DNA from 3 places in the Pseudomonas sp. GW821-FHT07F05 genome. Region 2 is predicted to be linked to each of the others. Evidence: riboswitches for the same ligand, from Rfam matches in the RefSeq annotation. Region 2 holds a riboswitch; each other region holds the start of a gene.
What was found. A riboswitch is a leader RNA that binds a small molecule or an ion and turns the genes downstream of it on or off. The one in region 2 is predicted to bind cobalamin.
Positions count from the first base shown of each region.

Region 1 (8,013 bases), on a different contig from region 2:
CTGTTCTACGTGCTGTTCTCGATGGTCTTTCTCTTTCAGCAGCGTCTGCGCCCGTTGATCCTCGCGGCGGCGCTGTTCGCCATTACTGACGTGCTGGGTCGGTCGGGCCTGGTCAGCCGGTTCTACGCCAATGACATCGTTTACGAATTCCTCCTCGGCATCTTCGTCGGCGTGATGTATCGCCGGGGCTGGATCAGCGAACGGTTGTGGTTGCCATTGATCGCGATCGGCGCCGCGCTGTTCACCATCGACCACCTGCAACCGGCGCCTCGCATCATCAATTGGGGCCTGCCAAGCGCTGTGATTGTGGTGGCCTGCATCTCCCTCGAACCCTATCTGCGCAACTACCGCCTTCTCAAAGTCATGGGCGACTGCTCGTATTCGGTGTATTTGCTCCACGTGCTGGTGCTGTATGCGGGCTGGCTGGTGAGCGAACGTTATGGCGTTAACCCGTATGTGGTGTTTGCCGTGTGTGTGCCGGTCATCGCTCTGGGGGCGTGGCTCAGTTATGAGTGGATCGAGAAGGGCCTGTACCGACGCATGAAGGGCTGGCTGGATCAGAGAAGGGCGAGCAAGGAAGCAGCTCTGTCGTGACGGGTTTTTAGTCGAGGCGAACCGCTTACCTGACTAAAACACTAGGGCTTTGTCAGGCGCAGTTGATTGGCGTAAACTGCGCCCCACGTCTGCGAGGAATTTTCATGACCGCTATTACGATTACTGATGCCGCCCACGATTACCTGGCCGATCTGCTGGAAAAGCAGAACACCCCCGGCATCGGCATCCGCGTGTTTATTACCCAGCCTGGCACCCAATACGCTGAAACCTGCATTGCCTACTGCAAGCCGGGCGAAGAGAAACCTGAAGACACGGCCATCGGCCTGAAAAGTTTCACCGCCTGGATCGACGCGTTCAGCGAAGCGTTTCTGGACGACGCCGTTGTCGATTACGCGACTGACCGCATGGGTGGTCAACTGACCATCAAGGCGCCAAACGCCAAAGTGCCGATGGTCAACGCCGACAGCCCGATCAACGAGCGTATCAATTACTACCTGCAGACCGAGATCAACCCGGGTCTCGCCAGTCACGGCGGCCAGGTGACCTTGATCGAGGTGGTGGAAGAAGATGAGGCAAATGTCGCCATTCTGCAGTTCGGCGGTGGTTGCCAGGGTTGCGGTCAGGCAGATGTGACGCTCAAGGAAGGCATCGAGCGCACATTGCTGGAGCGCATCCCCGAGCTGACCGGTGTGCGTGACGTGACCGACCACACCCAGAAAGAAAACGCGTACTACTGAGTCAACGTGTGATTCCAGGAAGTATGGTGTTGCAGGCAAGCCCCGACGAGTTCGGGGCTTTTTTGTGGGCGCTCGCCAAGGTCTAGAGGCGCACGCTAGGGCCTGAACACATGGGCATGGCCCGCGCGATACAGCGATGACTCGCTGAACACGTCGTTGCCCAGTACCCGACCCACCAGGATCAGCGCGGTGCGACGAAATCCCTTGATCCGCACCTTCTCCTCGATGTCTGCCAGTGTGCCGGTGACCCAATCCTGATCGGGCCAGCTGGCGCGATGCACCACGGCAATGGGACAGTCGGCGCCATAGTGCGGCGTCAGCTCGGCAACGATCTTGCCGAGGTTATTGACCCCCAGATGGATCGCCATGGTTGCCCGGTGCCGTGCCAGATCGCCCAGGCTTTCGCCTTCGGGCATGTCGGTTTTGTCGGCGTAGCGGGTCAGGATCACGCTCTGAGAGATGTCCGGCAGCGTCAGCTCTGTCCCGAGCAACGCGGCGCAGGCGGCGGTGGCGGTGACGCCGGGGATGATTTCGAAGGGGATCTGCAGATCGCGCAGGCAGCGGATTTGTTCGCCGATCGCGCCATACAGGCTCGGATCGCCGGAATGCACACGCGCCACGTCCTGGCCCTGTGCATGAGCGGATTTCATCAGCTCGATGATCTGCTGAAGGTGCAATGGAGCGCTGTTGGTGACCTGGATCGCCTGATGACCTTCCAGCACTGCTTCAGGCACCAGGGAACCGGCGTAAATGATCACCGGGCAGGAGCGGATCAGCCGCTGGCCTTTGACAGTGATCAGGTCCGGATCGCCGGGGCCGGCGCCGATGAAAAAAACAGTCATGGGGTTTCCTGATTGGGGTTCATTTGAGCAGTGGCTCGTCGGATGCATTCTCCCTGAGCGCACTCGGTCTGACTTTTCAGTACTGGCTTTAGCCGGGAAGGGGCCCTCGGGCACACCATCAAAATCTGCGGTGTGACTACTGACGTCTTCCCGGCTAAAGCCGGTCCTACAGTTCTAGCCGGTCCTACAAGATTGAGCCGGCCTATGAGATTGCTCCAGCCCTAACGTTTGCGGTTGCCAGAGCAAAGGTCGCGTGGGGGCTTTTTCGGCGGGGGATGACCAAGGTCGCGGGCGCGCCGGTCAACCGTGTCACCATCGCCAGCGCCGCGCTTTCTGCCACGCCGTAGCAGCCGGTGCGTTCGAAGGCGATGTCCGAAAGGTAAGTCAGCTGTGCCTCGTAAGCCGCCAGATCACCCGCGCTGAAAAACCCGATCGTCAGCCCCAGCTCATGACCCAGTGCCAGCAGCCCCACCTCGGCCGACTTGCCGTCAATGGAGGCGAGGGCGGCAACGTCTGTCAGCTGAAGACGACCCTCCCGCAACCCATGCTCCATCAACTGCCGAAGCTCCAGCGCCGAACAGCCGCGCTGGCAGCCCAGACCGACCACCCACAGCGGCCGATCGCGCACTTCATTCACAGAGCAGGCTTCAAACCGACGTGCGTCTCGGTCGCTTCATTGCGCCGAAACAACCAGGCGCTGATCCAGCCCAGGGCAATCCAGAAAACCGCATTGGTCAGCAGCGACGCGATCTTGAATTGCGCTTCAAGGGCTTCCGGCGCCAGTGCCGAATGCACCGCCGGTTGCGGCGCGCCGACGATATGCGGCACCACCAGGATCACCGCGCCCAAGGCCTTCAACACCCAGTGCCGTGCAAACACTATCAATGCCAGGCCTGAAGCCGTGGAGGCGGCGGTGCCGACCCACCAGATCTGCCGTTGGGTCAGATCCGCCGCGACAGTGCCGGGCAGCTCGGGCGGCAAACCAAGAGTGGGCGCCAGCACGAACACCGCATAACCGGCCAACCCCCACAGCACGCCTTCGCGGGCACTGGTCGGCGTACGCAGGGTGTACAGCGCCGCCAGCATCAGGGCGAAGCCGACCGCGACCACCAGATTGCCGCCGGTGGTGGACAGCACGCGCTGCCAGCCGTCTTCCGGCTCCCAGGCTTCGGCGTCATGGACGTGGCCGGCCATCGCACCCTCGGCGTGCTCGTGCATCTCGGCAGCCGGGGCCTTTTCGTAGGTCTCCGCCTGCAGGATCAGTGGCGCCACCGAGAAGCTTTGGAGCAGTGTCAACAGCAGGGCGGCGAGCAGTCCGCTGAACCCGGCCGTTTGCGCAATTCGCTTGAACATGGCGGCGGGTCTCAATGGCACGGGAAGGCGGAGCTGTGACGGGTGTCGTGTGCCGCGTTGTGCACCGCATCGATGTGGGAGAAACCGGCGAAGTACACCAGAAACGCACCGAGAAACATCGCGCTGACGGCGGCGACAAGGCGCTGGTTTTGGGTGGCGGTCACGGCTGTTGTGGTGTTTGTGCTGGTGCCGGTGCCGGACGTCTGGCGGGGTGTGCTGATGGACATGGCGCTTCCCTCTGAAGTGGATTCAGCGGACGGAAAGACGCGAAGACACCGCAGGCGAAGGCCGGCAGTGATCAACAGCGCCCGCCCACCGCGGGTTGTGTTATGTAGCGTTATCGGGCCGGTCTCCGGGCTCGCGAGGGGCACATGCATCAGCCGTTACAGCCGTCGTGCCTTCAAGAATCGCCTTCCCATATCGATGCCGACACAGTGGATCTGACTCTTCACTCGCTTACCGTTGCGGGGGCAGCACCGGACTGATACACACCCGAAGGTCTGTACGCACCGGTTTCCCGTTTCACCCTGTGAAGGGCACCCGTAACAAGGTGTGTAGCAGACCACGGGCTGTTTGGCTCGTCAATCGGCCCTTCAGCCGATGCGTCAATCAATGCAGCGATCGGTGCGTCAATTGGTGCGGCGATCATTGCAAAGCGCGATTGACCGGCCTCCAGTCACTGCGTAGCCTTGCGCACTTGAGGTTCGCCGGGCGCCTTTATCAACTACCAAGGCCACCGGCGCTAAGAAGGGAATGCGGTATCAAGCCGCAGCTGCCCCCGCAACTGTAAACGGACAGCTTCATTGCACAGCCACTGCGCGAGCGGGAAGGCGCGATGAATACCAGTCGCCTGATGATGCCTGTCAGCGACCGGCCGCCGTGAGCCAGGAGACCTGCCTCGAATCGGACCGCCTGCAAGCGGCCGAGGAATTCCACTACAACCGGGCGGGGTGATCCGGTGGCGAATCGAACCGCGCGCCTGCTTCCACCGGCCTGCGCTGTTTTCGTCCTCGTTGCCCCGCCGCACGCCTGAGGGCAACCGATGAAAACACTGGCCAAACTCCCCGTCACCATCGTCACCGGCTTTCTCGGCTCGGGCAAAACCACCTTGCTGCGGCACATGCTCGACAACGCCGAAGGCCGACGCATCGCCGTCATCGTCAACGAATTCGGCGAACTGGGCATCGACGGCGACATCCTCAAGCAATGCACCATCGGCTGCACCGAAGAAGAAGCCGTCGGTCGCGTGTACGAACTGGCCAACGGCTGCCTGTGCTGCACCGTTCAGGAAGAGTTTTTCCCGGTGATGCAGGAACTGGTCGCCCGTCGCGGCGACCTCGATCACATCCTCATCGAAACCTCGGGCCTGGCCCTGCCGAAACCCCTCGTCCAAGCCTTCCAGTGGCCGGAAATCCGCAACGCCTGCACCGTCGACGCCGTGATCACCGTGGTCGACAGCCCGGCCGTGCTCGCCGGCACCTTCGCCGCGTTCCCGGACCAAGTCGACGCCCAGCGCAAGCTCGATCCGAACCTGGATCACGAATCGCCGCTGCACGAACTGTTCGCCGACCAACTGGCCAGCGCCGATCTCGTCGTGCTGAACAAGGCCGACATGCTCGACGCTGATGCTCTCGCCGCCGTGCGTGCCGAAGTCGCCGAAGAACTGCCGCCGGCGGTGAAGATCGTCGAAGCGAACCGGGGCCAGCTGCCGATCAGCGTATTGCTGGGCCTGGGCGCCGAATCCGAGCTGCACATCGACGGGCGCAAGACCCACCACGATCACCACGAAGGCGACGATCATGATGACCACGACCATGACGCCTTCGATTCCATCTCCATCACGCTGCCCCAGGCCGACGAATCGCTGTTGCTCGACGCGCTGACCCAGGCCGTCGTCCAGCACGGCATCCTGCGTGTCAAAGGCTTCGCCGCCATTCCCGGCAAACCCATGCGCCTGCTGGTGCAAGGCGTCGGCACGCGTTTCGACAAGCATTTCGACCGCGCCTGGAAAGCAGACGAAGCCCGGGAAACCCACCTGGTGCTGATCGGCCAGGAACTGGACGCCGGCGTCCTCGAAGCGCAATTGCGCGACGCAGTCTCAGGCATAAAAGGCTAACCATGCACCTGCTGCGTACACAGCCCGGCGGCTTCGTCCCCGACGACAGCATCGCTGACCTGGGCCAGACGCCCGCCGAGCTGGTGATCCTGTGCAGCGCCGACTCAAATCTGGCGCTGCTGGCTGAAACCGCGCGGCAATTGCCGGATAGCTACCCGAGCCTGCGCCTGGCCAACCCGATGCAGGTGCAAAACCATGCGTCGGTGGATCTGTACGTGGACGAGGTGCTGCGCCACGCCAAAGTCATCCTGATTTCCCTGCACGGCGGCATCGGCTACTGGCGTTATGGCGTCGAGCGGCTGGTGGAGCTGGCCGCGAAAGGCGTGAAGCTGATTCTGGTCCCGGGCTGTGATCGGCCAGACCCCGAGCTGAGCGGCCTGAGCACGGAATCCGTCGAAGACCGCGAGCGTCTCTGGCATTACCTGCGTCAGGGCGGCAAGCACAACGCGCTGGCGCTGTTCAATTTCATCGCCACCCGCTGGCTGGGTGGCGACTACCCCTGGGCCGAGCCGCAGACCCTGCCGCGCACCGTGATTTATCACCCGCACCACGCCAACGCCGACCTGGCCCGCTGGCAGGCCGACTGGCGCGCCGATCAGCCGGTCGCGGCCGTGCTGTTCTATCGCTCCCACCTGCAGGCAGCCAACACCGGTTTCATCGATGTGTTCTGCGAGCGCTTGTCGGCCCAGGGCCTGAACCCGTTGCCGATTGCCGTCGCCAGCCTGAAGGAAGCCGGCTGCATGAGCGCGATACAGGACTGGCTCGACGAGGTGGATTGCGAGGTCATTCTCAACACCACCGGCTTCGCCCAATCCAGCCCGGAAGCGCCGGATGTTCGGCCGTTTCGCCGAGACATCCCGGTCATTCAGGCCATTTGCGCCCAGGACAACGAACCCGCCTGGCAGGCAAGCGCCCAAGGGCTGGGCCCCCGAGACCTGGCGATGCACATCGCGCTGCCGGAACTGGACGGGCGCATCATCAGCCGGCCAATCAGCTTCAAGGACCTGGCCTGGCACAGCGAGCGCAGTCAGTCCGACGTGGTTTGCTACCGCGCCCAGCCGGAACGCATGGATTTCGTCGCCGAACTGGCCCGGCGCTGGGTGCTGCTTGCCCGCACCGCCAACACCGACAAGCGCGTAGCGCTGATTCTGGCGAACTACCCCACCCGCGACGGGCGCATTGGCAACGGCGTCGGCCTCGACACCCCGGCGGCCGCGCTGAACATCCTGAAGGCCATGCAGGCCGAGGGTTACCCGGTTGAGGGCCTGCCCGAGACCGGTACTGCGCTGATTCACGCCTTGCTCGGCGGCGTCACCAACGATCCGGACAGCCTCGATCAACGGCCGTGCCACCAGAGCATGGCCATGGACGAGTACAGGGCGGCGTTTCAAGCGCTGCCGCAAGCCAATCGCGATGCAGTCATCGCGCGATGGGGCGCCCCTGACACCGACCCCATGTGTCGGGACGGGCGGATGATGATCGCCGGCCTGCGTTTCGGCATGACCTTCGTCGGCATTCAACCGGCGCGGGGCTACAACGTGGACCACAGCGCGGTGTATCACGACCCTGATCTGGTCCCGCCCCACGGCTATCTGGCGTTTTACTTCTGGCTGCGCAAACGCTATGGCGCTCACGCTGTCATCCACGTCGGCAAGCACGGCAATCTGGAATGGCTGCCGGGCAAAGGCGTCGGTCTGTCCGAGTATTGCTGGCCGGACGCGATCCTTGGCCCGATGCCGAATATCTACCCGTTCATCGTCAACGATCCGGGCGAGGGCGCCCAGGCCAAGCGCCGCACCCAGGCGGTGATCATCGACCACTTGATGCCACCGCTGACCCGCGCCGAAACCTACGGTCCGTTGCGCGACCTTGAACTGCTGGCGGACGAATATTACGAAGCGCAGCTGCTTGATCCGCGCCGCGCCAGGGAGCTGCAAAAAGACATTCTCAGGCTGGTGCGCGAGACCCACATCGACCGCGAGCTGGCGATGGACGGGGACGCCAACAGCGAGGCCGACGCCGCCGTGTGGCTGCCGCGCCTGGACACCTACCTGTGTGACCTGAAGGAATCGCAGATCCGCGACGGCTTGCACGTATTCGGCGAGTCGCCCATCGGCCGGCTGCGCATCGACACGCTGCTGGCCATGGTGCGCGTGCCTCGCGGCGATGGTCGCGGCGGTCAGGCCAGTCTGCTGCGGGCATTGAGTCAGGCGCTGGCGCTGGATTTCGACCCGCTGGACTGTGATCTCGGTGCGCCATGGACCGGCGACAAACCTCACGCATTACATGAAGTCAGCGCTGAACCATGGCGCACGACGGGTGATACCCGCGAGCGGCTGGAGCTGTTGGCCGCGCAGATGATTGAGCAGATTGCCAGCGGCGTGCCTATCAGTAATACCTTTGCAAACAA
Region 1 is NZ_JBWKQL010000021.1:12,281-20,293, reverse strand. It holds gene AC07RO_RS26065 (acyltransferase family protein) at 1-594, shown strand, start outside; gene nfuA (Fe-S biogenesis protein NfuA) at 699-1,292, shown strand; gene cobM (precorrin-4 C(11)-methyltransferase) at 1,388-2,134, opposite strand; gene AC07RO_RS26050 (cobalamin biosynthesis protein) at 2,337-2,771, opposite strand; gene AC07RO_RS26045 (CbtA family protein) at 2,768-3,487, opposite strand; gene AC07RO_RS26040 (CbtB domain-containing protein) at 3,499-3,714, opposite strand; cobalamin riboswitch at 3,814-4,046, opposite strand; cobalamin riboswitch at 4,171-4,402, shown strand; gene cobW (cobalamin biosynthesis protein CobW) at 4,530-5,603, shown strand; gene cobN (cobaltochelatase subunit CobN) at 5,606-8,013, shown strand, end outside.
Region 1: it holds a riboswitch for cobalamin, as region 2 does, so the genes downstream of both, cobW (cobalamin biosynthesis protein CobW) here and AC07RO_RS04915 (ABC transporter substrate-binding protein) in region 2, are expected to answer to the same signal.

Region 2 (8,013 bases):
TCGCCCTACGCGCCCGACAGCTGGGGTGAAGCGCTGAGCGAAGAACAGATCGTCGCCCAGGCGCGGCGGATGATCGACGCCTACGGCTTCAAAAGCATCAAACTCAAAGCCGGCGCTCTGGACCCAGAGCACGAAGTGTCCTGCATCAAAGCGCTGAAAAAGGCCTTCCCGGGCTATCCGCTGCGCATCGACCCGAACGGCAACTGGTCGTTGGAAACCTCGATCCGCATGGCCGAACTGCTCGGCGATGACCTGCAATACTACGAAGACCCGACCCCCGGACTGGAGGGCATGGCCGAACTGCACACACGCACCGGCCTGCCGCTGGCGACCAACATGGTCGTCACCGACTTCGACGAATTCCGCCGCAGCGTCGCGCTGAACAGCGTGCAGATCGTCCTCGCCGACCACCATTACTGGGGCGGCCTGCGCGACACCCAGGCCCTGGCAAAAATGTGCGACACCTTCGGCCTCGGCGTCTCCATGCACTCCAACTCCCACCTGGGCATCAGCCTCATGGCCATGACCCACGTCGCCGCCGCCGTCCCCAACCTCGACTTCGCCTGCGACACCCACTACCCGTGGCAAGAACCGGACGAAGAAGTCATCAAAGGCGGCAAACTTCCCATCATCGACGGCTGCGTCCACCTCACCCGCGAGCCTGGGCTGGGGCTTGAACTGGACTATGACCAGCTGGGCAAACTCAATGACCAATTCCTGACGTGCGGGATTCGCCAGCGGGATGATGTGCGGCAAATGCAGAAATACAAACCGGAGTGGAAGGCGGTGAAGCCGAGGTATTGAGGTTGGGGGTGGGGCTGCATGAACGGCGCCGTTTGGGATACCGCATTCGCGAGCAAGCTCGCTCCCACAAATACCGTTCAGGCCGGAGATCCTTCAGCGCCTGAACTGGCCTCTTCCCGGCTAAAGCCAGTCCTACGAGACCGCGTCAAGCCAGTGAGGGACGCGTGACCTCACTGTAGGACCGGCTTCAGCCGGGAAGCCTTTGATCTGCTCTTGATCTTCATACCCAAAAGGCTCAAACACCGCAAAACGCGACTTGGGTGCAGGCTGAACGGAGGTCTCGCGGAGTGGGCCGAGCCGCATGGATGCGGCGAGAGCGCCGTCAGGGCATGGATGCCCGTTCGGCGCGGGCCCACGCAGCGAGACCGGAGTGAAGGTATTCCGACGAAGGAGGAACCCAACCAGGAGCAAGCACCCTTGGTTACTTGGGGTGCTTTTCCAAGTAACTCGCCGAAGGCGAAAACGAGGCCGTTAGGCCGACGCCTTTGATCTTGGCGCCCTCAACCTCAACACCTTAGCCCCGTCAAACGGATCAACCAACCAATGCCCCCGCACCCCAAAAACCTCACCCAATAGCTCCGGCGTCAACACATCAAACGGCGAACCCAACGCCACCAACCGCCCCCCATCCATCACCGCCAGACGATCACACCCCAGCGCCTGATTCAAATCATGCAACGCCACCACCGTCGTCACCGGCAAATCCTGCACCAACCGCAAAATCGACAACTGCTGCTGAATATCCAGATGATTCGTCGGCTCATCCAGCAACAACACCTGCGGCCGCTGCGCCAAAGCCCGCGCAATATGACCCCGCTGCTGCTCCCCACCCGACAACGTATGCCACGCCCGATGCGCCAAGTGCTGCACACTCACATCCGCCAGCGCCTGCGCCACAATCCGGTCATCGTCCGCGCCCCACGGCGCCAGCGCCGAGAGCCACGGCGTACGGCCCAACTCAACCGCCTGCAACAGACTGATCGAATCACCCGTCTGCGCGTGCTGCTCCACCACCGCCACCTGCCGCGCAATGTCCCGCCGGCTCAGCGACGACAATCGCTGCCCGCCCAGGCGAACGTCGCCCTGAGACGGCGACTGAATCCCCGCCAGCAACTTCAGCAGCGTCGACTTCCCCGAGCCATTGGGCCCGACGATCCCCAGGTTTTCCCCCGGCCGAATCGCCAGGCTCACCCCACTGAGCAGCGACGCGCCCTTGACCGAATAACTCAGGTCACTGCCTTCCAGCATGGCACCGGGCACCTCCTGACGGGCGTTCATCGAGGACGATTCCCGCGGACCAGAATCATGGCGAAAACCGGCGCGCCGACCAGCGCCGTAATGACCCCGATCGGCAACACCTGACCCTTGATCAAGGTGCGCGACAGCACGTCGGCGGCGATCATGAACAGCGCGCCGATCAGGGCGCTCAAGGGCAACAGACGCGCGTGGCGCACCCCGGCCATCAGGCGCACCGCATGGGGAATCACCAGCCCGACGAAGCCGATGGAGCCGACGATCGACACCATCACCGCCGTCATCAGCGCGGCGGTGAGAATCAGCACGGCCTGCACCCGGCGCACCGGAATGCCCAGGGATGCCGCCGAGTCGCTGCCGAACGTGAACGCATCCAGCGCGCGCCGATGCCACAGGCACACCAGCAAGCCGAGCACCACGACCGGCACCGACAGCGCCACCGACGACCAGCGCACGCCGCTGAGATTGCCCAGCAACCAGAACATGATCCCGCGGGCCTGTTCGGCATTGGCCGACTTGGTGATCAGGAAGGACGTCAGGGCGTTGAACAGCTGGGACCCGGCAATGCCCGCCAGGATGATCTGGCCGGCAGCGGTCTGGCCCCGAGAGGAGCGGGCGAGCAGGGCGACCAGCGCGAAGGCAGCAATCGCCCCGGCAAACGCGCCGGTGGAGAGTGAAATCGTCCCGGCACCGATGCCGATGATCGCCACCAGCACCGCGCCAGTCGAAGCGCCGGCGGAAATGCCCAGCAAGTAGGGATCGGCCAGCGGGTTGCGCAGCAGCGATTGCAGAACCACACCCGACACCGCCAGCCCTGCGCCGCAGGTGGCGGCCACGATGGCCCGGGTCAGGCGGTAATTCCAGACGATGCCCTCATCGATGGGGTCGAGGGGATAGCCTGTGGCCCACAGCTTGTTCGCCAGCACCTGAACGATCACCGGCAGGCTGATCGACGTCTCGCCGATCGCCACGCCCGCCAGCACCGCCAACGCCAGCAACGCGGTGGCCCAGGCAACGTGGCCGAAGATTCGAACGACGCTCGAACGGGGCATGCTGAATGACGTCATTGCGGGTGAGTGGCCTGAGCCAGTTGTTCGATGCCGTCAAACAGCCGTACGCTGGACTCCATGGCGCTGGCGTCCATGATCACGATGCGATTGTTTTTCACCGCATCCATATTCCGTGTGACCGGGTCCGAGCGGAGGAAGGCCAGCTTCTTCTCGTGATCGTCGGCCGGGAAGCGGCGACGGTCCATGCGCGCGATGACCAGCACGGTCGGGTTGGCCTTGGCGATCGTTTCCCAGCCCACGGTCGGCCATTCCTCGTCGGAGTCGATGACGTTACGCATGCCGAGGGTGTCGAGCATGAAGTTGGGAATGCCCTTGCGTCCGGCCACGTACGGATCGACGTTGATGTCCGGGCTGGAAAACCAGAAGACCGCCGAGACGGGCGGGTTGGCATGGGCGTTCGCCTGCGCCACAGCCCGAGCCATTCGCGCCTGGTAATCCGCGATCAACTGCTCGCCACGGTCCTGCACGTCGAAAATCTGCGCCAGCTGCCGCAGGCTTTTGTACAGCGTGTCGATGCGGAAGGCTTCGAGGCGCGTGCCGTCGGCGCCGACCCGGTTGTTCTTGCCCTCGCAATCGGACGGCAGGATGTAGGTCGGGATGCCCAGGTCGCGGAACTGCTCGCGGGTGCCAACGGCGCCCTGGGGCCCGACCATCCACTCAAACTGCACCGGGACGAAATCCGGGCGTTTGCCGATCACCGATTCAAAACTCGGCGCGTTATCCGCGAGCCGAGCGATGCCGTCGTTGAGGGTTTTGTACTGGGGCAGGACGGGGTTAAACCATAGCGACGTGCCGATCACGTTCGGGCCCAGTCCGAGGGCATAGAGCATCTCGGTGGCCGCCTGGCCGATGGTCACGGCTTTCTGCGGGGCGTGGGTGAAGGTCAGCGCTTGGCCGCAGTTGTCCACGGTCAAGGGGTAAATCGTCGACGCCGCGAGGGCGGCAGTGGGCAAGGTCAGGGTGACGAGCAGGGCAGCGAGGCGGCGCAGCGGCATGAACAGCGATCTCCAGATAGCCTGAATGCTTGGCGAAGCAGGCGCTGGAAAGTCCATCCCGACAGACGCCCCGGAAAAAAGGGCGGGCTCATGGTGCGCGCACGGCACGCGAACGGGAGTCCTTCCCCGGACACCCCGCCGGTGAATGAATATGCTGGCCGGCAGGTCTCCTGACTGACGCTTCATCGCCGTGCTTCGGCCTTCCCGGGGTCACCCAGTGGCAAACAGGAAGCAGGGCTCAGCGCCTACAGTTGCGGGGACAGTTCCCTTTCAGCGCGCAGCACGCGCCTGGGGATTCCCTATTAATTCCGAGCGGAAACCGGCGGCGGGGATACTAAACGATTCGGTGGGGAGAGGCGAATGCAGCGACAGTGTGCCGGAGATGTATTGACACCTCGCAGTAACTGGACGGACGCAACACCTGTGGGAGTGAGCTTGCTCACGAAGAGGCCAGCACATCCGCTAAATCTTCTGCGGCTGGAATGCAGTCTTCGCGAGCGAGCTCGCTCCCACAAGGTATGTGTTTGCAGCGCCATCGGCGTGAGCTCAACACCACCGGCTTAGAGCTTAAACGGCCAACCGACAATCTTCTTCGGCCGAGGCGTCGCATAGGTCCGCACTTTCGAGGTCTTCAACCCCAGACGCACCAGTGATTCTGCCAGTGCCACCGCTGCGGTCACGCCCTCCACCACCGGCACGCCGGCGCGGTCACGGATGAGTTGATCCAGCCCGGCCATGCCGCCGCAGCCCAGGCAAATCACCTCGGCCTTGTCCCGATTCACCGCTTCCATGGCCTGCTCAACGATCGCCTCGACCGCACGCTCCGGCGATGCCTCCAGCTCCAGCACGCTCATGCCACTGGCCCGCACCGACGCGCAGCGTTCGTACACGCCGGCCAGTTTCAGGCGATCCTCGATCAGCGGCACGGTGCGGTCCAGCGTGGTGACCACCGCGTATTTATGCCCCAGCAGCATCGCCAGGCTGGCCGCCGCTTCGGTGATGTCCACCACCGGCACCTCGAGCAATTCCTGCAAACCCTCGCGGCCATGTTCGCCGTAACCGGCCTGAATCACGGCGTCATAGGGCCCTTCGTAGGACATCACCCGGTCCATCACCGCGATGGCCGCCAGGTAGCTTTCGAAATTGCCTTCCACCGACTCGGCGCCGAAGCGCGGGGTCAGGCCGATGATCTCGGTGCCAGGCGAGGCCACGCTGCGGGCCTGCTCGGCGATGGTCTCGGTCATCGATTCGGTGGTGTTGACGTTGACGATCAGAATTCGCATGGACAGATCTCGCGCAGAAAACAAGGCCGGGCGTCTGGCCCGGCGTCGTTGCCCACGATATCAGTCTTTCATCGGCACGGGCGCCTGCAGGGCGATGAAGCCCTGATCGCGCATGGCCTGCCAGAAACCGTCAGGCACCTGTGCGTTAAGCGCGGTGACGTCCTCGATGATCCGCGAAGGGCGGCTGGCACCCGGAATCACCGCCGCCACCAGGGGGTTGGCAAGGACAAATTGCAGCGCTGCCGATTTAATGTCGACCTGGTACTGACGGGCGATCTCCTGAATGTGCGCCACCTTGTCGAGCATCGCTGGCGACGCTTCCTGGTACTCGAAATGCTTGCCGCCCACCAACACGCCGGAGCTGTAAGGCCCGCCGACGACGAATTCGGCGTTGTGCTGACGGGCCTTGTCGAACAGCCGTTGCAGCGGTTGGTCGTGATCGAGCAGCGAATAGCGGCCGGCGAGCAGGAAACCATCGGGCTGGGCTTCTTCCAGGTCCAGCGTCAGTTCGCACGGCTCGACGCGATTGACGCCCAAGCCCCAGGCCTTGATCACGCCTTCTTCACGCAGGCGGGTGAGGGCGCGGAAAGCGCCAGTGCGGGCGATATTGAAATGCTCGATCCAGGCATCGCCGTGGGCGTCCTGCGCCACATCGTGGACAAACACGATATCCAGACGATCAGTGTTCAACCGCTCCAGGCTCGCTTCAATGGAACGCAGCGTGGCGTCGGCGGAATAATCGGTGACGATCTTGTTTTTCAGGCCTTCGGCGAACGGGCCGCTGCGGGTCTCGGTGTCGATCTCGTCGGAAATCAGCCGGCCGACTTTGGTGCTTAGGGTGTATTGGTCCCGGGGGACGCCGGCGAGGGCCTTGCCCAGGCGCTGCTCGGACAAGCCGGCGCCGTAGATGGGCGCCGTGTCGAAATAGCGAATGCCCTGGTCCCAGGCGGATTGAACGGTGGCCGCTGCTTCCTCCTCGTCGATGGTGCGGAACATGTTGCCCAGCGGTGCGGAGCCGAAGCCGAGGCGGCCGATGATCTTGTCGTGCAGACTCATGGAAGGTGTCCTGTGCGGTGGGGCGTGTTGGATGGCGCGCGGTTCATGGCCCGGATCGAGCACGATGAAACCGGCGAAGCTTCTTTACTGACTGTTGATTGCCGCAGGGGTTCTTCGGAATGCGCGGCGGTGGACTTTCACATGCTCGGCGAGCGGCTATCCTCATCCCATGCGACTTTAGCCACGAGTGCGAATTTCAACATTTCAGATAGATCCGTCGACGGCACAGATTTGAGGATTGCCCATAGCCTGTATTTGCGGAGTGGCGTCCGACGCCTTCCCGGCTGAAGCCGGTCCTACGAAGGCGCCGGGATTCTTGGTAGGACCGGCTTCAGCCGGGAAGAGGCCCGTGAGTACGCCATCCATGACCAGCGAGGCCGCCGATGAGCGAGCACATCATTCATTTCCACTGCGGGGTCGATCAGGCCAGCACCGAGCATTTTCGGGATCGCTGCCTCGAAGCCCTCGGCAAGGGCGCGACCGGATTGCTGCTGAATCTGTCGACCGCCGGCGGCAGCACCGCACTGGGATTCACCCTCTACAACTTCCTGAAATCCCTGAAAGTGCCGATCCGCGCGTTGAACAGCGGCAACATCGAATCCATGGGCATCGTGATCTACCTGGCGGCTCAGGAGCGGATCGTCTGTCCCCACTCGCGATTTCTGATCCACCCCATGAGCTGGTACTTCAATCAGAGCTCGGTAGACCACTCACGCATGCGCGAATACCTGCGCAGCCTGGACAACGACCTGCAGCGCTACGTGAACATCTATCAGAGCGAAACCGTGAGCGCGGTGCACCCGCTGGACATAGGGCGCTGCCTGTCAGCGGAGGAGAAGGTGATCCGCGCTGAAGACTCCCTGGCGTGCGGCATTGCCCATCGTGTCGAGCAATTGCAGTTTGCCGAAGACGCCGTGCACTGGACCGTCAGCGCCAGCTAAGCTCGATCCATTGAACCCGGTCGTTGTCGAGCCCTCTGACTCTATTATTGGCCACATTGAAACGAGAGGTGACTGCCATGCAATCCCATACACCTGACGCTGCACCCGTTCCGCCGCGCCCCGCTCCTCAGCCGGGTGATGAAGAGACAGGATTTGACGCCGACATGGATCCGGGCAACGAAGACCCGGGTTCCCAGCTTGATCGGGACGCAACGGTGCCGCTGATCGATCCGGATAAATGAGGGGGAGGGTGCCGCTGACACGTGTGCTTGCTATGAGGCGTACATTGCTTTTTTGACTGATGCTCAAACAAAAGAGCGAGAGCCTTGGCCCTCGCTCGCTTCACTCAGCCGCACGTCGTTACGACTTGCCGCCTGAGCCGCCTTTCTTGCCGGTGCCGCTCGCGCCTGCACCCGATTCTTTCTTCATATCGCTTCCGGCATTGCCGCTGCCTGAAGCCTGTCCGCCTTTCTTGCCGGCTTCGGACGCTTTCTCTTTATCGTTCGCAAAATTGCCAGGGTTCGACTTTCCGGTGTTAGCCATGATCGCAGACCTCTTGTTATTGAGAAGGCGAGACAGGTGCCTCGCCTTAACTGTGAGGGGGCGTTCA
Region 2 is NZ_JBWKQL010000002.1:155,864-163,876, forward strand. It holds gene AC07RO_RS04900 (glucarate dehydratase family protein) at 1-804, shown strand, start outside; gene AC07RO_RS04905 (ABC transporter ATP-binding protein) at 1,276-2,082, opposite strand; gene AC07RO_RS04910 (FecCD family ABC transporter permease) at 2,079-3,110, opposite strand; gene AC07RO_RS04915 (ABC transporter substrate-binding protein) at 3,122-4,123, opposite strand; cobalamin riboswitch at 4,267-4,462, opposite strand; gene AC07RO_RS04920 (aspartate/glutamate racemase family protein) at 4,684-5,406, opposite strand; gene AC07RO_RS04925 (aldo/keto reductase) at 5,467-6,462, opposite strand; gene AC07RO_RS04930 (ATP-dependent Clp protease proteolytic subunit) at 6,846-7,403, shown strand; gene AC07RO_RS04935 (hypothetical protein) at 7,481-7,645, shown strand; gene AC07RO_RS04940 (con-10 family general stress protein) at 7,764-7,946, opposite strand.

Region 3 (8,013 bases), on a different contig from region 2:
CGCCTGACCGGCGACCCAAAGGCCGTGCAGAACGGCGGCCTTGCCGAGGTGCGCAAGGACCCTCAGCAAATCATCAGCCAGTACGGCTACGACGCCGGCCCGCCCGAAACCCTGCAGGTTGATTTCGACCCGGCGAGCACCGAACGCGTCATGCGTCAGGCGGGACTGTCGTTGTGGGGCACCAACCGTCCGGTGATCATGGCCTGGTGGCTGAACGACGCCACTGACGGCGCCAACTTGGTCGGCGACGGCCAAGCCTCTGCCGAGCCTCTTCGCCGCGCCGCTCAGCATCGCGGTCTGCCGTTACGTCTGCCGCTGGCCGACCTTGGCGAGCAGGGCATCGGCAACGCCAAGACCCTCGATGGCAATAATGTCGCCCCACTCAAAGAGGCTTCCGAGCGTTACGGTTCGGACGCGATTCTGGCGGTTCACGCGCAGGAAAACGGCGGCCAGTGGCAGGGAAAATGGCACCTGTGGCTGGGCGACAAGATGGAGCAGGGCAGTGCCAGCGGCGCGAGCTCGGCGGAACTGGCCGACGCGGTACTGTTGGCAGTGAGCCAGCGTCTGGCGCCACGCTTCGTGGTCAAGCCCGGCGCCTCGACGGGCATGGTGCTGGATGTGCAGGGCATGAATCTTGAGCGTTACGCGCAGCTGTTGCGCCTGCTCGAACCGTTCGGCGGCCGCCTGAAATCAGCCGACGGTGATCGCATCGCGTTCGACGTCAGCGGCAGCCCCGATCAATTGCGTTCCCAACTGGCGCTGGCGAAACTGCAGGAAGTGCCGGCCGGTGAAATCGCCAGCGCGCCGGTCAACGCCGCGCCCGTTGCTGCGGACGGCACGCCGGTAGCACCGCAGCCGCCTGCTGTTTCGGACAGCGCATTGCACTTCCGTTGGTGAACAGGTTCATAACGACGTTGCTCGAAGCACATCATCCTGGGGAAAGAGGCAGTAATGACTGATACGCGTCGTTGGTTCTGGCTGGGCGGGGTTGTCCTGGTCTGTTTGTTCGTCTGGCTGCTGCACTCGATTCTGACGCCGTTCCTCGTGGCGCTGCTGCTGGCGTACATGGGCGATCCGCTGGCAGACCGGCTGGAAAAACTGAAGCTGTCCCGCACCATGAGTGTGGTGACCGTGTTCCTGTTGTTCACCCTGATTTTCATGGGCCTGCTGCTGGTGCTGGTGCCAATGCTGGCCAAGCAGCTTTACCGCCTGTACGAACTGGCACCGCAAATCCTCGACTGGCTGCAACACACCGCCATGCCGTGGGCGCAGGCCAAGTTGGGGCTGGCAGACGGCTTCTGGAAGTTCGACAAGGTCAAGGCGGCGATCTCGGAGCACATGGGCCAGACCGGCGACATCGTCGGCATCGTCTTGTCCCAGGCCACGACCTCGACCCTGGCGCTGATCGGCTGGCTGACCAACCTGGTGCTGATCCCGGTGGTCTGCTTCTATCTGTTGCGTGACTGGGACGTGATGATGGCGAAGGTGCGCAGCCTGCTGCCCCGTCACCGCGAGAAGAAGATCGTCGCGCTGGCGGACGAGTGCCATGAGGTATTGGGTGCGTTCATTCGCGGCCAGTTGCTGGTGATGGTCGCGCTGGGCGTGATTTACGCCGCCGGCCTGATGCTGGTCGGGCTGGAGCTGGGGCTGTTGATCGGTGTCATTGCCGGCCTGGCGGCCATCGTGCCGTACATGGGGTTCGTGATCGGCATCGGCTCGGCGATTCTGGCGGGTTTCTTCCAGTTCGGCGGCGACCTGTATCCGATGCTGGGCATCGTCGCGGTGTTCATGGTCGGTCAGGCGCTGGAAGGCATGGTGCTGACCCCGTTGCTGGTGGGTGACCGCATCGGTCTGCACCCGGTTGCGGTGATCTTCGCGATCCTGGCGGGCGGCGAGCTGTTCGGCTTCACCGGCATCCTGCTGGCCCTGCCGGTGGCGGCGGTGATCATGGTCCTGGTGCGCCATGTTCATGACCTGTACAAGGATTCGGACATCTACGGCGGTCTGGACGACCCGGATCTCTGATTCCCGCGAATCAGGATGCGTACCGGCGCGCGGTGCTCACCGCGCGCCTTCTTTCTCGGCGGGTTTTGCCCGTATTCCCCAGTGATACCAGTGACATACGCAAGCCTTTGATTTTGCTGGCGGTCTGCCGCATTGTGCGGCCAGCCCTGCGGGTATAGACTTTGCGCACTTTTCACAGAGGCCCCTTGGCGGTTCGTCACGAACCGTTCAGCCAGCATGAAACCAGTTCAGCTGCCCCTGAGTGTGCGTCTGCGTGATGACGCCACCTTCATCAATTACTATCCAGGCGCCAATGCCGCTGCACTCGGCTATGTCGAGCGGCTGTGCGAAGCCGAGGCCGGCTGGACAGAAAGCCTCATCTATCTGTGGGGCAAGAACGGGGTAGGGCGCACGCACCTGTTGCAGGCTGCCTGCCTGCGATTCGAACAGATGGGCGAGCCGGCGGTTTATCTGCCGATGGCCGAACTGCTCGATCAAGGCATCGGCCTGTTCGATCATCTGGAGCAGTACGAACTGGTGTGCCTCGATGACCTTCAGGCGGTGGTCGGCAAGCCTGAATGGGAAGAGGCGTTGTTCCACCTGTTCAACCGGCTGCGCGACAGTGGCCGACGCTTGCTCATCGCCGCTTCATGCTCGCCCCGAGAGCTGCCGGTCAAGCTGGCGGACCTGAAATCACGGCTGACCATGGCGCTGGTGTTCCAGATGCGCCTGTTGTCCGACGAAGAAAAACTCCGCGCCCTGCAATTGCGCGCGTCCCGCCGCGGGCTGCACCTTACCGACGAAGTGGGGCATTTCATCCTCACCCGCGGCAAGCGCAGCATGAGTGCGCTGTTCGACCTGCTTGAACAGCTCGATCAAGCCTCACTGCAGGCCCAGCGCAAGCTGACCATTCCGTTCCTGAAAGAAACCCTCGGTTGGTAAGCGCGTCCGTGGTCGATCAGGCTTTAGTCCTGCAAACCGCCGCGGCCCTGCGCCATGCCACACGCATCCTGATCATCACCGGTGCTGGCCTTTCGGCGGATTCGGGTTTGCCGACCTATCGCGGTGTCGGTGGTCTGTACAACGGCGAGACCGACGACGGCCTGCCGATCGAAATGGCGTTGTCCGGCCCGATGCTGCGTCGTGATCCGGCGCTGTGCTGGAAATACATTGCACAATTGGGCAGCGCTTGCCTGGATGGACGTCCCAATGCGGCGCACTATGCCATCGCCGAATTGCAGCGGCGCAAGCCGGAATGCTGGGTGTTGACGCAAAACGTCGACGGCTATCATCGCGCTGCGGGTAGTCCGCCAGAACGGCTGATCGAAATTCATGGCCAGTTGGCGCCGCTCTACTGTCAATCTTGTGGCGCCGAAGATCTGCAGTTGAGCGAGCACCTCAACCGGCCACTGCCACCGCTGTGCGCCCGCTGTACTGGCGTTTTGAGGCCATCGGTGGTGTTGTTTGAGGAGATGTTGCCAGAGTTGGCACTGAACGTGCTTCAGGAAGAGATGGCAAAAGGCTTTGATGCTGTGCTCAGCATCGGAACCACCGCCAGCTTCCCGTACATTCATGAGCCCATGCTGCGCGCTCGGGTGACGGGAGGCTTTACTGCCGAGATAAACCCTTCGCCGACCGATCATTCCGCGCACATGGATGCGTTTCTGAGGTGTAGAGCCTTAGAAGTGATGGACGACATCGTAAGTCACATTTGTTTCGATTGAATTTGCAAATGGGTACGATTGAAGGCATAGTCTCGGCTTCTTTACACTTCAGCCACGGTCGTGCACATGCTAAACCGCTTCGCACCCCTCGTGCCTCTCGCACTCGTAACGCTGTTGTTCGGCTGTGCGGCCCAGATGCCGACGTCGCAACAACAGTCGCAAAGCCCCCAGTTCCGGGACTCTGCCACCGCTCAATCCGCCAGCAAGCGTGCCGATTACGCATCCTCCGTACTGGATGACGAAGTCGCCACCGAAGACGAGCTCGCTCAATTTGCCGATAACAAGCCGTACCGCCTGCCGGTTCTGGCTGACAGCATCCTCGAGCGCGGCAAATCCCTGATAGGCACTCGCTATCGCTTCGGCGGCACGTCGACCACCTCTGGTTTCGACTGCAGCGGTTTCATCGGTTATCTCTTCCGCGAAGAGGCGGGCATGAGCCTGCCGCGTTCCTCCCGCGAAATGATCAACATCGATGCCCCTCTCGTTAAACGCAATGACCTCAAGCCAGGCGACCTGCTGTTCTTCAGCACTGCCGGCCGTGGTCGTGTCAGCCATGCGGGCATCTACCTGGGCGATGATCAATTCATCCACTCCAGCAGCCGCCGCAGCGGTGGTGTCCGCGTCGACAGCCTCGACGATGCCTACTGGGCCAAGACGTTCATCGAAGCCAAACGCGCGCTGGCGATGGCACCTTCAACGGTACCTGCAACCACTACCGCGATGAGCTCGACTACAATCAAGCGCCAAACCCGTTAATTCCGGGCGCGCAAAGGGCTAACCCCTCTTGCGCGCGACCCCGGCCCTCGGCAAAGTAAGCTGCATCCCGCACAGGTTGTCGTGTTTATGTCGTTAACGGTTCGCCTGATCGTCGCCTCTCTGGCTGTGCTGCTGGCCGCATGTTCCAGCACTCCACCGCCTGCTCCACGCAAGGTCGTCTACCGGCCTGTGGTCTCCGCTCCTCCCCAGTTTTCTTCACCGCTCGCCGACGACGTTTTGTTGCGCGCGATCGGCCTCGTTGGCACGCCTTATCGCTGGGGCGGCAACACGCCTGATTCGGGTTTCGATTGCAGCGGCCTGATCGGCTATGTCTACCACGACGCCGCCGGTATCACCTTGCCGCGATCGACGCGGGAAATGATCACCCTGCGTGGCCCGGACATCGACCGCAGCCAGTTGCAGACCGGTGACCTGGTGTTCTTCGCCACGGGCGGCGGCTCCCACGTCAGCCACGCCGGCATCTACGTCGGGGAAGGGCGATTCGTTCATGCACCGGCCACCGGCGGCACCGTCAAACTCGACAGCCTGGACAAGCCTTATTGGCAAAAGGCCTGGCTGAATGCCAAGCGCGTTATCCAGCCATCGAATCTTGCCAGGCAATAGTCGTTTTTGAGGCAACGTGTTCATGGGCTGCTGCTGCAGGAACACCTGTGCATTCCAGGGTGAAATCCCGTAAACCCGTGGGCGCTCTGTCCACGGTTCGATTGACGCTCCCCAGTCAACCCTCTAACCTTCGCGCCATGTTTCAGGTGCCCGGGACCTTGTTGGTCCACAGGGTGAAACAGGGAAGCCGGTGCGATTGCTCGTGCGATCAATTCCGGCGCTGCCTCCGCAACGGTAAATGAGTCAAGGCCACGCACAATGCCACTGTGTTCGCTGAACATGGGAAGGCGCCTGGCCTGCCACGGTTGTGGCAACTCATGAGTCCGGAGACCGGCCTGATCCATCGAACAGCATCACGGAGGGCGATGCTCTGCTGCAGGCCGGGCCATGTCCGGTGCCTGCTGACAGTCTTTGCCTGTGCCCTCCGTTTGCCACACCTGCCCTCAAGCGGAGAGCTGAGATGAGCGAATCCCCCGAACGTGACGAACGCCACCTGGCGCGCATGCTGCGCAAAAAGGCGGTGATGGACGAGCGCATTTCCAGCGCGCCAAATGAATGCGGATTGCTGTTGGTCCTGACCGGCAACGGCAAAGGCAAAAGCAGCTCGGCCTTCGGCATGCTGGCCCGCGCCATGGGCCATGGCATGCAGTGCGGCGTCGTGCAGTTCATCAAAGGCCGCCACAGCACCGGCGAAGAGCTGTTCTTCCGCCGCTTTCCCGAACAAGTGCGTTACCACGTGATGGGCGAGGGCTTCACCTGGGAAACCCAGGACCGCCAGCGCGACATCGCCGCCGCCGAAGCCGCCTGGGCCGTGACCCGGGAAATGCTCAAGGACGCCTCTATCGGCATGGTCGTGCTCGATGAGCTGAACATTGCCCTCAAGCACGGCTATCTGGACCTGGAGCAGGTGCTGAGCGATTTGCAGGCACGCCCGCCGATGCAGCACGTGATCGTCACCGGTCGCGGGGCGAAGCAGGAACTGATCGACCTCTCCGACACCGTTTCCGATATCGGCGTGGTCAAGCATGCCTTTCAAGCCGGCATCAAGGCGCAGAAAGGCATCGAACTGTGAGTGAGCGCCAGCCCCGGCACTGCCCGGCAGTATTGATCGCTGCGCCCGCGTCCGGCCAGGGCAAAACCACCGTCACCGCCGCACTCGCCCGTCTGCATCGCAATCAGGGGCGCAAGGTGCGCGTGTTCAAATGCGGACCGGACTTTCTCGACCCGATGATTCTCGAACGCGCCAGCGGCCATCCGGTGTACCAACTGGACATGTGGATGATTGGCGAGGCCGAAAGCCGGCGTCTGTTGTGGGAAGCCGCCGCCGACGCCGACCTGATCCTCATCGAAGGCGTCATGGGCTTGTTCGACGGTACGCCCTCCAGCGCAGACCTGGCCCGGCGTTTCGGCGTGCCGGTGCTGGGGGTGATTGACGGCACGGCCATGGCTCAGACCTTCGGCGCACTGGCGCTTGGGCTGGCGCGCTATCAGCCGGATCTGCCATTCGCCGGCGTGCTGGCCAATCGCGTCGGCACAGTGCGCCACGCGCAGTTGCTGGAAGGCAGCCTGACTGAAGGCCTGCGCTGGTACGGCGCGCTGTCCCGTGAAACCGGCATTGAGCTGCCCAGCCGGCACCTCGGCCTGGTGCAGGCGAGCGAATTGAATGACCTGGACATGCGCCTTGACGCTGCGGCCACCGCACTGGCCAGCACCTGCGACGCCACGTTGCCACCGTCCGTGACCTTTACCGCGCCGGAATTCGTGCCGGCCGAACCGCTGCTGGCCGGTGTGAAAATCGCCATCGCCCACGACGAGGCGTTTGCGTTTTTCTACGGTGCCAGCCTCGACCTGTTGCGGGAGATGGGCGCCGAACTGTCGTTCTTCTCGCCGATCCGCGACCGCGAATTACCCGACGCCGACAGCCTGTATCTGCCGGGCGGTTACCCGGAACTGCATCACACGGCGCTGGCGGAAAACCACAGCATGCTGGCCGCGATTCGCGCGCACCACGCCGCCGGCAAGCCCCTGCTCGCCGAATGCGGCGGTATGTTGTATCTGCTCGATGCCCTGACCGATGTCGACGGCCAGCGCGCCGAAGGGGTGGGCTTGCTCAAGGGGGAAGCCGTGATGCAAAAGCGTCTGGCCGCCCTGGCCCTGCAATCGGTCGAACTGCCGGAAGGCATCCTGCGTGGCCACACCTATCACCACTCCCTGACCAGCACCGAGCTGACCCCCATCGCCCGCGGCCTCAGCCCCAATGGCGGGCGCGGCGCCGAAGCGGTGTACCGCGAAGGGCGCATGACTGCGTCGTATGTCCACTTTTACTTTCCCTCGAATCCCCAGGCGATGGCGGCGCTGTTTTTGCCATGAGCCCATCTAATTCAACCGCCGCATTCTGTGGGAGCGAGCCTGCTCGCAAAGTGGGCGCGTCCGATCCCACTCCTTTTCTGAAAAACCGCTTTCGCGATCAAGCTCACTCCTACATGGGGCGCATCGCAGGTGATTGCTGTGTTTCACTCGCGGGACAGGCGAGCCATGACTGAACACACCTTCACTGACCCCGAACGCGCCGCCGTTTACCGCGCCATCGCCGAGCGTCGCGACATGCGTCACTTCTGCGGGGGCACCGTCGCGCCGGAGTTGCTGGCCCGTCTGCTCGAAGCCGCCCACCACGCGCCGAGCGTTGGCCTGATGCAGCCGTGGCGGTTCCTGCGCATCACCGATCCGGCCTTGCGCGCGCAGATTCAGGCGCAGGTGGAAGAAGAACGCATCCGCACCGCCGAAGCCCTGGGCGAGCGGTCCGACGATTTCATGAAGCTGAAGGTCGAGGGCATCAGCGACTGCGCCGAGGTATTGGTCGCTGCGTTGATGGACGACCGCGACAAACACATCTTCGGGCGTCGCA
Region 3 is NZ_JBWKQL010000001.1:713,712-721,724, forward strand. It holds gene AC07RO_RS03350 (DUF2066 domain-containing protein) at 1-897, shown strand, start outside; gene AC07RO_RS03355 (AI-2E family transporter) at 952-2,025, shown strand; gene hda (DnaA regulatory inactivator Hda) at 2,242-2,946, shown strand; gene AC07RO_RS03365 (NAD-dependent deacylase) at 2,955-3,728, shown strand; gene AC07RO_RS03370 (C40 family peptidase) at 3,795-4,484, shown strand; gene AC07RO_RS03375 (C40 family peptidase) at 4,572-5,108, shown strand; cobalamin riboswitch at 5,236-5,461, shown strand; gene cobO (cob(I)yrinic acid a,c-diamide adenosyltransferase) at 5,569-6,180, shown strand; gene AC07RO_RS03385 (cobyrinic acid a,c-diamide synthase CobB) at 6,177-7,478, shown strand; gene bluB (5,6-dimethylbenzimidazole synthase) at 7,644-8,013, shown strand, end outside.
Region 3: it holds a riboswitch for cobalamin, as region 2 does, so the genes downstream of both, cobO (cob(I)yrinic acid a,c-diamide adenosyltransferase) here and AC07RO_RS04915 (ABC transporter substrate-binding protein) in region 2, are expected to answer to the same signal.